DNA from 2 places in the Chitinibacter fontanus genome. Region 1 is predicted to be linked to the other one. Evidence: predicted binding sites of a transcription regulator. Region 1 holds the regulator's gene; the other holds the start of a gene.
What was found. Region 1 encodes FNR, which switches genes on or off when oxygen is low (the NO sensors DNR and NnrR bind a similar motif). Its sites were predicted from a motif close to TTGATNNNNATCAA; they were not measured.
Positions count from the first base shown of each region.

Region 2: HZU75_RS09130 (phosphoketolase family protein) is a predicted target of FNR. The motif match lies at 2,280-2,293, and genes of this name have one in related genera.

Region 1 is NZ_CP058952.1:3,587,232-3,592,754, forward strand. It holds gene HZU75_RS17010 (GNAT family N-acetyltransferase) at 33-524, shown strand; gene HZU75_RS17015 (sulfite exporter TauE/SafE family protein) at 563-1,231, opposite strand; gene hemN (oxygen-independent coproporphyrinogen III oxidase) at 1,274-2,698, opposite strand; gene fnr (fumarate/nitrate reduction transcriptional regulator Fnr) at 2,858-3,604, shown strand; gene HZU75_RS17030 (hypothetical protein) at 4,056-4,334, shown strand; gene HZU75_RS17035 (PTS sugar transporter subunit IIA) at 4,413-4,895, opposite strand; gene nagE (N-acetylglucosamine-specific PTS transporter subunit IIBC) at 4,922-5,523, opposite strand, start outside.
Region 2 is NZ_CP058952.1:1,949,110-1,954,632, reverse strand. It holds gene HZU75_RS09130 (phosphoketolase family protein) at 1-2,193, opposite strand, end outside; gene HZU75_RS09125 (sodium:proton antiporter) at 2,667-4,064, opposite strand; gene gloA (lactoylglutathione lyase) at 4,148-4,528, opposite strand; tRNA gene HZU75_RS09115 (tRNA-Lys) at 4,683-4,758, shown strand; tRNA gene HZU75_RS09110 (tRNA-Lys) at 4,779-4,851, shown strand; gene HZU75_RS09105 (hypothetical protein) at 4,980-5,345, opposite strand.

The DNA.
Region 1 (5,523 bases):
CGCATTCAATCCAAAACCTGCTGTGAGGTCAAGTGTCAACGCCCGTTATTCGCCCCATTCTAAGCAGTGATCTGCCGCGTATTCTGGAAATTCAGGCCGCCTGCTATCCGCCCGAATTGCTAGAAGACCACCCTACTTTCCAGGCCAAACTGAGCTTTGCTCCAGATTGCAACTGGATAATCGAAGTAACGGGCATCGCACAGGGCTATTTGTTTTGCCATCCCTGGCAAGGCGAAACGCCCCCAGCACTCAATCGCGGCGAGCAACCGTGGCCAAACAGCGCTGACCGTTTTTATTTGCACGATTTAGCCATTCACCCGGATGGGCGAGGCCAGAAACTCAGTACACTACTGGCGCAGCATGCCTGCGACTGGGCGCAACAACAGGGTTTTACGATGGCAATGCTGGTCGCAGTCGGTGGCGCAGACTCATTCTGGCGCAAGCTTGGATTTAGCGATCACCCGCGGCAAGACACCAGCTTGAGTCAATATGGGCAAGCGGTTTTAATGCAAAAACTACTTTAAGCCGATGTATATTGCTAGAAACGATATCAAGAAAGGCCTCAAGCCAGATACCTAACGAGCAAATACAACTGATACAGTGCCAACGCACTGATCGTAAGCCCACACATCCGACGCACCCACAGCTTTTTAAGCAAGGACTGTAAGCGCTGCGCCATCAGGCCCATCAGCAGCAAGTTGGGCAAAGTCCCCAAACCAAAAGCCAACATCACGGCTGCGCCACTGACTGGATTTGCACTCGCCAATGCAGACAGGCTAGCCGTGTAGACCAAGCCACAGGGTATCCAGCCCCAAAGCAGACCAATCAAGGGCGTCTGCCAGATACTATGTACGGGTAATAGCTTGCGTATCAACGGCTGCACACGCCGCCAAATGGGCTGCCCCAAAGCCTCAACACGAGTTAGCACCCGACTCCAGCCAGCGATATACCAGCCCAATACCAGCAATAGCAGATTGGCAAGCACAAACAGGATCAGCTTGAGCGATTGCAAGGCAGCCAAGGTCGCAAAACTCGCCAATCCACCCAACAGCGCCCCGATCAAGGCATATCCCGCCAAGCGACCAACATTGAAGCCCAGTAAATACGGCCAACGCGCCCCCGGCGGCAACTGCAGACTAAATGCAGTCACTATGCCACCGCACATGCCAATACAATGCCCGCCGCCGAGCAAGCCAGCCATAAACAGCGCAAATAAATTGATTTCTAACATTAGAAAAGCTGTTTGGCGCCCTTGCAGCGCCAAACCCAAAACTCAGATCAGCCGAGAATACCGCGCTTGGGTAGTGCTTGTCCGCAAATAACGATCAAACACCATCGCAATCGAGCGAATCAGCAAACGCCCTGTTGGCGTCACAAATAGCCCCTCCGATTCAATCGTAAGTAAGCCATCGTCGACCATTGGCTGCAGCAGACTCAATTCCTCGGCAAAATAGTCGCCAAACTCAATCATGTAGCTGACTTCAATCGCTTGATAATACAGCTCAAACTGGCACATCAAGGCCTGAATCACTGCCCGCCGGATCACATCATCCCGATTCATTTGCAACCCACGCACGACCGGAAATTCATCCGCATCGAGCTTGGCATAGTACTCTTCCAGCGTCTTCACGTTTTGGTGATAGTTAGCGCCCACTTTACCAATTGACGAAACCCCAAAGGCCAGCAAATCACAATCAGCATGGGTTGAATAGCCTTGAAAATTGCGCTGCAAACGCCCACGCCGCTGCGCCACCGCCAAATCATCATTGGGTAGCGCAAAGTGATCCATACCAATCAGCACATAGCCCGCATCGAGCAACTGTGCAATCGAATTTTGCAACATATCGAGCTTAGCATCTGCGCTTGGCAATTCGGCCTCATTAATGCGCCGCTGAGGCATAAAGCGTTCAGGCAGATGCGCGTAATTGTAAAGTGCAATCCGATCAGGCTTCAGTGTCAGCACTCGAGCAATGGTCTCAGCGATGCTCGCGACGGTTTGCTTAGGAAGACCATAAATCAGATCGACACTGACCGATTTAAAACCATGCATCCGTGCAGCCTCAATTACCGAACGAGTCTCCTGCTCGGTTTGCACTCGATTAACCGCAAGCTGTACCTCAGGATTGAAATCCTGAATACCTACGCTCATTCGATTGAATCCCAGCTGAGCCAAAGTGCGGATCATCGGCTCACCCACTTTGCGCGGATCAATTTCAATCGAATACTCACCCGTTGGCAGCAATTCAAAATGCTCACGCACGATATCCATCAAGCGCTGTAGCTGCTGCTCTGACATAAAGGTGGGCGTACCGCCACCCAAATGCAGCTGACTCACCTTGGGACGGCCCGGTAGATTGGCCGCATGCATTGCGATTTCTTTACTGAGATAACGAATATAATCATCCGCTTTACTCTTGTCTTTCGTAATAATCTTGTTACAGCCGCAGTAGTAACATACGGTATTACAGAAAGGAATGTGAAAATAAAGCGACAATGGATTGAGTAAAGCACCGGGCAATCTTTGCTGCAAGATTTGCGCATATTGCTCACTATTCACGGCTTGGTTAAACCGATCTGCAGTGGGATAGGACGTATAACGCGGCCCTTTACCGTCATAGCGCACAATCAGATCTCGATCAAAACAAACCCCACCTTGATCTGCTGGCGCGTGCTGACCTACAAATTTTGAAACCGACATAATTACTCTATCCTCATACTAGCTGCCGCAGCTTAAAAGCTAGTACAATGAGCCAACTTGATCTAGATCAAGCCAACAGCAATGACAGTGGGGTATCTACCTCTTCCGAGAGTTACAATACTCCCCCCGCACGACTTATTATTTTCTTGTGAGAGTTTCATGATTTCCCCCATCCAAGTTCGCGACATGTCCCCACGTCATCTGCGTAATTCATGCACTAATTGCAGCTTACGCGAACTGTGTTTACCACTGGGTCTGTCACAAGAAGAAATGCAAGAGCTTGACACCATCATTACGCAAGCTCGCCCAATCAAACGCGGCGAAGCTCTATATCGTGCCGGCGAGCCTTTCCGCTCGCTGTACGCGATTCGCCTTGGTTTTTTCAAAGCCAGCGTGATTTCCGAAGATGGCCGCGAGCAAGTCACTGGCTTTCATATGTCAGGCGAATTGATGGGCATGGATGCAATTAGCACCGACGTTCACACTTGCGACGCGATCGCACTAGAAGACAGTGAAGTGTGTGAATTACCCTTCAATGACATCGAAGATTTATCACGCGAAATCCCACTACTACAACGCCACTTCCACAAAGTAATGAGTCGCGAGATAGTCCGCGATCACGGCGTAATGCTACTCTTGGGCAATATGAAAGCCGAAGAGCGTCTAGCTGCATTCCTATTGAATTTATCGCAACGCTTTGCAATTCGCGGCTACTCTTCAAGTAGCTTCCATTTGCGCATGACCCGCGAAGAAATTGGTAGCTATTTAGGGCTCAAACTTGAAACAGTCAGCCGGACTTTGTCTAAATTCCAAGACCAAGGCTTTATCAAAGTACAAAACCGCCTAATTGAACTAGAAAACATTGATAGCCTAAAGAAACTACTTAACACCTGCCACGACGAATAAATTACACCTCAGGGGGTATATTGATGCAAACCCATCTAATAGCACCCCCTGAACTAATACCTCTAATAAGTGCCCGTCTATTATTAAAGCCCCCACTGGCAGCTACTGCCTGCATCCATTTAGCCAGTTCCAAACAAATTTTAGCCCAAATGATCTTGTAATCGCTATCCAACTGCAAAATACCGCGCAAGTACTGGATCTTCACAAAAGCGCCGCAAAGCTAATCGATGCAATTCTTTGGCCCAGCCCCTTTGCACCAAGCCATGGTTTTTTTGCGCTTGCAAGTGGCAACAACCATCACCTCGACCAAGCCGCAGACATTCTTGACGCACTCACACCAAGCCACAATGCATGGCTTCATGCAGGGCACTTAGGAGCCTGCGGCTTTCTCTATCAGCTATGGCTGGCACTCATCTCACCACAAGGCACACCGCCATTCTTTAACTGGCAAATGGATCCGCAGCGTACACCAAAAGATGAAACCCATCCGTTTCAACTCAACCAAAGCGACCTACTAGCCCAACTTGCCAGCCTAATTGCCCAACAGCAATTACAAACCCAAACACTAGCCAGCTTATCGCGGCGCTATCTGGCTGAATCCGCCTCACAAGAGTTCTTTATTGCCCATCACCCGCAAACCAGCAATTTTTTTGCAACTCCGACACATTCAGCCATCAATACAAACGACTCACCCGCCCGCCAAATCGCGCAACTACTGGCAATATATTAATAACGCTTACAAATGCTAAGTTAAAAATAAAAACGCCACCCGAGGGTGGCGTTTCAGATTTGAGCCCTAAGCCCAAATTTATTTTTTACGAATCGTGTAGAGCGGTGTTTGACCTGCAATCACTGAGCCAACTGCCAAATTAGCAACTGGCGCAAAATCATCTGCATTGGTCAAAACAACAGGGCTAATCACTGATTTTGCATTGGCACCAAGGAATTCAAGATCCAATTCCAAGACAGGCTGACCCGCCTTAACGAAGCTACCCTGCTCAGCCAAGCGCGTAAAGCCTTGACCACCGAGTTTCACCGTTTCAATACCAATGTGAACAATCAATTCAACCCCTGCATCATTAACGAGGGCAAAAGCATGGTTAGTATTAAAAATCTTTACCAATTGCCCATCGCATGGTGCCACCACTAACTTGCCTGTTGGCAAGATCGCTACACCATCCCCAACTGCCTTAGTTGCAAATGCCGCATCAGGCACATCTTCCAAAGCCACCACTTCACCCGTCAATGGGGAAAGCAGAACAATTTCGCCGGGGTTAGAGGCCACAGCCACCGCAGCTGGCTGCGGTGCAGCCTCAGTTACTTTTTTGCAGCTACGCCTACATTGGCACGCAACTGGTCAGCAATCAACTCAGCTTTTGGCCCAACGATAATTTGCACGCTCTGCTTGTTCAGTTTGATCACACCGCTTGCGCCAAGGCGTTTAGCAGCCGCTTCATCAACCAGATCAGCATCATTCACAGAAAGACGCAGACGAGTGATACACGCATCAATATTAGTGATGTTTGCAGCACCGCCAACTACGTTTACGTAGGCAGCACCTAATTGCGCCACATCACCAGCAGCAGTTGAAGCAGCAGGAGCTGCAGCAGCTTCACCAGCAACTTCATCTTCACGACCAGGCGTTTTCAGATTCAGCGCGGTAATTGCAGCACGAAACACGAAGTAGTAGATGGCGAAGAACACCAGACCTTGCGCGATCAGCATGTACCATTTAACAGCCAATGGGTTTTGCGACGACAAGAACATATCGATAAAGCCACCTGAGAATGCAAAGCCAGAAATCCATTGCATTTGCGCAGCCAAGAATACAGAAACACCAGTCAAGAATGCGTGAACCACAAACAGCAGCGGCGCAACAAACATGAATGAGAATTCGAGCGGCTCAGTTACACCAGTTA
Region 2 (5,523 bases), 1.6 Mb from region 1:
ACGAGCATGGATGTTAGCGTGGCCGTTACGACGGTAAGTCAGACGGTGGATCAACCATGGGTAGCCGTGGAAGGCAAACATCACAGGTTTGTCAGTTGTGAAGATCGCGTCGAATTCGCGGTCTGACAAGCCGTGTGGGTGCTCTTCTTCAGGTTGCAGAGTCATCAAATCGCAAACGTTAACGAAGCGGATTTTCAGATCTGGGAAGTGTTGACGCAGCATATCAGTTGCAGCCAAAGCTTCCATTGTTGGGATTTCACCCGCACACGCCATGACTACATCTGGCTCGCCGTCTTGATCGTTTGATGCCCAATCCCAGATACCCAGACCTTTAGTTGCGTGTTTGATCGCTTGGTCCATAGTCAGGTATTGCAGCGCTGGCTGTTTACCGGCTACTACCACGTTCACATAGTGACGTGAACGCAATACGTGGTCAGTTACAGACAACAAGGTGTTCGCATCAGCTGGCAAGTAAACACGGATCACTTCAGCTTTTTTGTTCACCACGTGATCGATAAAGCCTGGATCTTGGTGAGAGAAGCCGTTGTGGTCTTGACGCCATACGTGTGAAGTCAACAAGTAGTTCAACGATGGAATCGGTTTGCGCCAGTTGATGTGACGAGTTGTTTTCAGCCATTTAGCGTGCTGGTTAAACATTGAATCGATCACGTGGATGAACGCTTCGTAGCAGCTAAAGAAACCGTGACGACCAGTCAAGTTGTACGCTTCGAGCCAACCTTGGCAAGTATGCTCAGACAAGATTTCCATTACGCGGCCATCTTGTTGCAGGTTGTCATTCTTGTTCACGCCATCCACTTCGAAGTGGTTAGCCAACCAAGTTTTACCAGAGTACTCAATCGTAGCATTCCAACGGTTAGATGCAGTTTCATCTGGGCCGAAGATACGGAAGTTTTTCTCTGCTTCGTTTTCTTTCATGACATCGGCAAGGAAATTACCCATTACGCGAGTCATTTCAGCGTTTTCAGTACCTGGTTTTGCAAATTTAACTTCGTAGTTACGGAAGTCTGGCATTTTCAGGTCTTTCGACACTTGGCCGTGTACAACTGGGTTAGAGCCGATACGTTTTTGGCCTTTTGGTGCCAATGACACGATGTCTTCTTTTACAGAACCATCAGCATTGAACAATGTGTCTACATTGTATGAACGCATCCAGTTTTCCAAGTTGATCACATTCTCGCCATCGATATCAGAGAATGGCACTTGGTGGCTGCGCCAGTAGTCTTCTACTTTTTTGCCTTTGATTTCTTTCGGGCCAGTCCAGCCTTTTGGCGTGCGCATTACAATCATTGGCCAACGTGGGCGAGTGATTGGTTTGCCAGCGTCTTTTTCAGCAATCGCAGCAGCGCGGATTGCAGCGAATTTGTCCATACACAAGTCCATTGCCGCAGCCATGTCTTGGTGGATTTTTTCGAATGTTTCTGGCTTGTCATTGAATGTTTCGTTGGTCAATTCAACGAAGATTGGCTCGTAGCCGTAACCAGTGAACAAGGCAGTTACTTCATCTTTGTTCATCCGTGCCAACAAGGTTGGGTTGGCAATTTTGTAGCCGTTCAGGTGCAAGATTGGCAATACAAAACCGTCATTGATCGGGTGGATGTATTTAGTTGAGTGCCAAGAAGCAGCCAATGGGCCAGTTTCAGCTTCACCGTCACCGACTACAGCGATAACAACTTGGTCTGGATTGTCCAAAGCCGCGCCGTAAGCGTGTGATACTGAGTAACCCAACTCGCCACCTTCGTGCATAGAACCTGGAGTTTCAGGCGCTACGTGCGATGGGATGCCGCGTGGGAAAGAGAATTGTTTGAACAGGCGTTGCATACCTGCTTCAGTACGGTCGATGCTTGGGAAGAATTCTTCATAAGAACCTTCAATCCAAGTATTCGCAACGAAACCAGGACCACCATGGCCAGGGCCAGTGATGTAGATCATGTTCACTTCACGCTCAGTGATGATGCGGTTTGCGTGAGCGAAGATGAAGTTCAAACCAGGTGTAGTACCCCAGTGGCCCAACAAACGTGGCTTGATGTGCTCGCGTTTCAGCGGCAGTTTCAGCATTGGGTTGTCGAGCAAGTAAATTTGACCAACAGACAAATAGTTTGCCGCTTGGAAGTAGCGGTGCATTCTATCTAATACGCTTGGAGATAACGGTTGAGCCACGGTAACACCTCTTATTTGGGTTGTGTTTAGTGATTGCTAGGTAAAAGGCTTTATTCCCTTCACCCGATGAAGCCAGTATACGGAGTGCTGGCAGGCCGCTACTGATACAAATCAAATCCTACGTTGGCTTTTACTCTACTGATGCCAAATTGCTTGATACAGCGCAAAAAGTTGACCCATTCCTGTAATTTTATTACTTGGCTAGTGGCATTTTTCTTTGTTTGCAACAACAAATTGGCCACATGCTCAGCATAAAAATCACCAGCTTGGCGCGCCGGGCAATACAAACGATGGTAAGAACCAACCTTATGCTCGCGTCATAGCATACATCGCCTTGCACGATTTTCAAGCTAATCTTTACACGTTGCAGCATAATTACTGTCAACAAATATGCGTCAATATTGCGCAATTTAATAGGTTAATAATGCCGCCCAGAAAAAAACCCACCGCAAAGGTGGGTTTTCTTAATGCAGTGACAGACTTGAACCTCAATAATGGAAAAACACCAGCGTCATCACAATACACACAGGCAATAGGCAAGCCAGCGACCAGGCCATATAGCCAAAGAAACTTGGCATTTTGACTCCACGGTCTTCTGCAACCGCCTTAACCATGAAGTTGGGCGCGTTACCAATGTAACTCATCGCCCCCATAAATACGGCACCAGATGAAATGGCCAATAATGTGGATGCCATTGGCCCCATCATATGCGCCGCATCACCATGCGCCAGATTAAAGAACACCAGATAAGTCGGTGCATTATCAAGAAAGGCCGATAAAGTACCCGTCAACCAGAAGTACATCGCATCATGCGGTGTACCATCTGCGTAGCTCACCAATTTCACCAGCCCTGCCATTGCCCCCGAAGTGCCCGCTTGCAAAATTGCAATTGCTGGCGCCATCGCAATAAAGATACCTGCAAATAGCTTGGCAACTTCAAGGATAGGCCCCCAGTTAAAATCATTGCCCGCACGCACTTGAGCTGGCGTTATTTTGAGAGAAATTGCACCGATCACTAACAACAGCACATCACGAACGATATCTTGCAAGCCAAGGTGTGAGCCCATCACTTCCCACTCGATACCGGGCTTCCAAACACCCGACATCACCACCAAACCAACAATAGCGGCCAATAAAACGAAATTGCGTTTACCATAAATCTTCAAAGCGCTATCTGGGGTTTTATCACGGGGCAACACCCCCTCTTTCTTGAAGTAGTAACTATCAATCGCGTAGAACATTGCCAATAGCAAGACACTCATCAGCAGCACGGGGCCAGCCATGTGCTCAACCGTCCACAGAAAATCCACCCCTTTCAGAAAGCCGAGAAATAAAGGCGGATCACCCAGCGGGGTCAAACCGCCGCCAACGTTAGCGACCAAGAAAATAAAAAACACCACCACATGCACATTGTGCAAGCGATTGTCGTTCGCTTTCAAAATTGGACGAATCAACAACATCGCCGCACCCGTGGTGCCCATAATCGAGGCAAGCACCGTGCCCAGCGCCAAAATACCGGTATTGAGCTTGGGTGAACCATGCAGATTACCCCATACCAAGATGCCACCTGAAACGGTATAGAGCGCAAACAAGATCAGGATAAACGGGATATATTCTTCCAGCATCGCATGCACAATCACTTCCGCTGTTGGCACTACTCCTGCATGCAGCGCGAACGGCACCACGAACAATGCTCCCCAAAATGCGGCAACCTTTCCAAAATTATCATGCCAAAAATGAGGCGCAAAAATCGGAAACAGGGCGATCGACAGCAATAAACCCGCAAACGGAATAATCCAATTAAGCGACATCGTGCTGCCATCCAAACCCGCTGCCATGGCCATGCCCGGCAGCAAGGTTGATAAGGCTAATACTCGTTTTAACATAAGCTGAACTTTATCCAATCAATACTTGGTGGATGTATACACACCAAACGCAATCAAATTATGCCTCACAGGGAGATACCCAATTAAGGCTGAATAAACTCGATTTTATAACCATCGGGATCTTCCACAAACGCAATCACCGTCGTGCCATGCTTCATCGGGCCGGGCTCACGCACCACCTTACCACCCTTGGCACGCACCGCATCGCAAGTGGCAAAAATATCGTCGGTTTCCAATGCAATATGCCCGTAACCAGTACCCAATTCGTAATGCGGGGTATCCCAATTGTGCGTCAACTCCAGCACAGCCTGCTCCGACTCGGCCCCATACCCAACAAAAGCCAAGGTAAAACGCCCCTCGGGAAAGTCCTTGCGGCGCAAGAGCTGCATGCCTAAGACTTCGGTGTAAAACGCGATCGAACGCTCCAAATCGCCCACGCGTAACATCGTATGCAAAATACGCATCGTTCTTCCTTTTTCTTAATGGTGACGGTAGTTTACCGTGTGCCGGGCGCTTAGTCGCGCGGCATATTGCCAAAGCAAATCAAAAAAACTTCAAATTAGGCGTTGACAGGGCGTCAAATAACCTTATAATGCGCATCTCTGTATGTGACGACGCGGGTCGGTAGCTCAGTCGGTAGAGCAGCGGACTTTTAATCCGTTGGTCGAGGGTTCGAATCCCTCCCGACCCACCATCGCCAAATACAAGACCTCTGGGTCGGTAGCTCAGTCGGTAGAGCAGCGGACTTTTAATCCGTTGGTCGAGGGTTCGAATCCCTCCCGACCCACACGATTTAATGAAAAAGCCTCAACTTCGGTTGAGGCTTTTTTGTATGCATCGAATAAATCAAGCCGCCCGATTATGCCAATAACCTGCGTGCCAGGCTATTGGCAATGCGCGCAGCATGACGGCGCTTTAGCGCTGCGAATCAATATCCGCCAACGACTCTTCACCTTTACTTGTAATAAAATGCCCCAGCTCGCCATCACGAATTTCTACGTGACCTTTGCGCAGCAAGAAGGCTAGTGCTTCGCCATTGACTTTAATCGTTGGGTCCGCTTTCAACAGCCGCAGACTTTCAATGCATAAGGTCATAAAAATCGTTTGCTTGCCCAAATCGGTAATTTGCAAAATACCGGTTTTACGCTCGTATGCTGCGAGCTTTTGGCTCGTTAACGCTTTTACATTTTTGAAAATTTTGTGGCTCAGTCGCGTACTTTTCAGCCCGCGCGCAACTTCTTTTAGTGCATCCATTTCATCTTTGGATAATTTCGTACTCATGCAGCATTCCTATCAGGATTGATTTTGTTCGCTATGGTACGCGCCCGCAGAGCAATGGGGAAATGCTACGGCACGAATGGTGGACATAATTGGCTTGTCTTGTATCAAGATGCACATTATTAGTAATAATTCTCAATTGCATTTATCGATTGATGGCGCTAAATTTAAACGCACCACT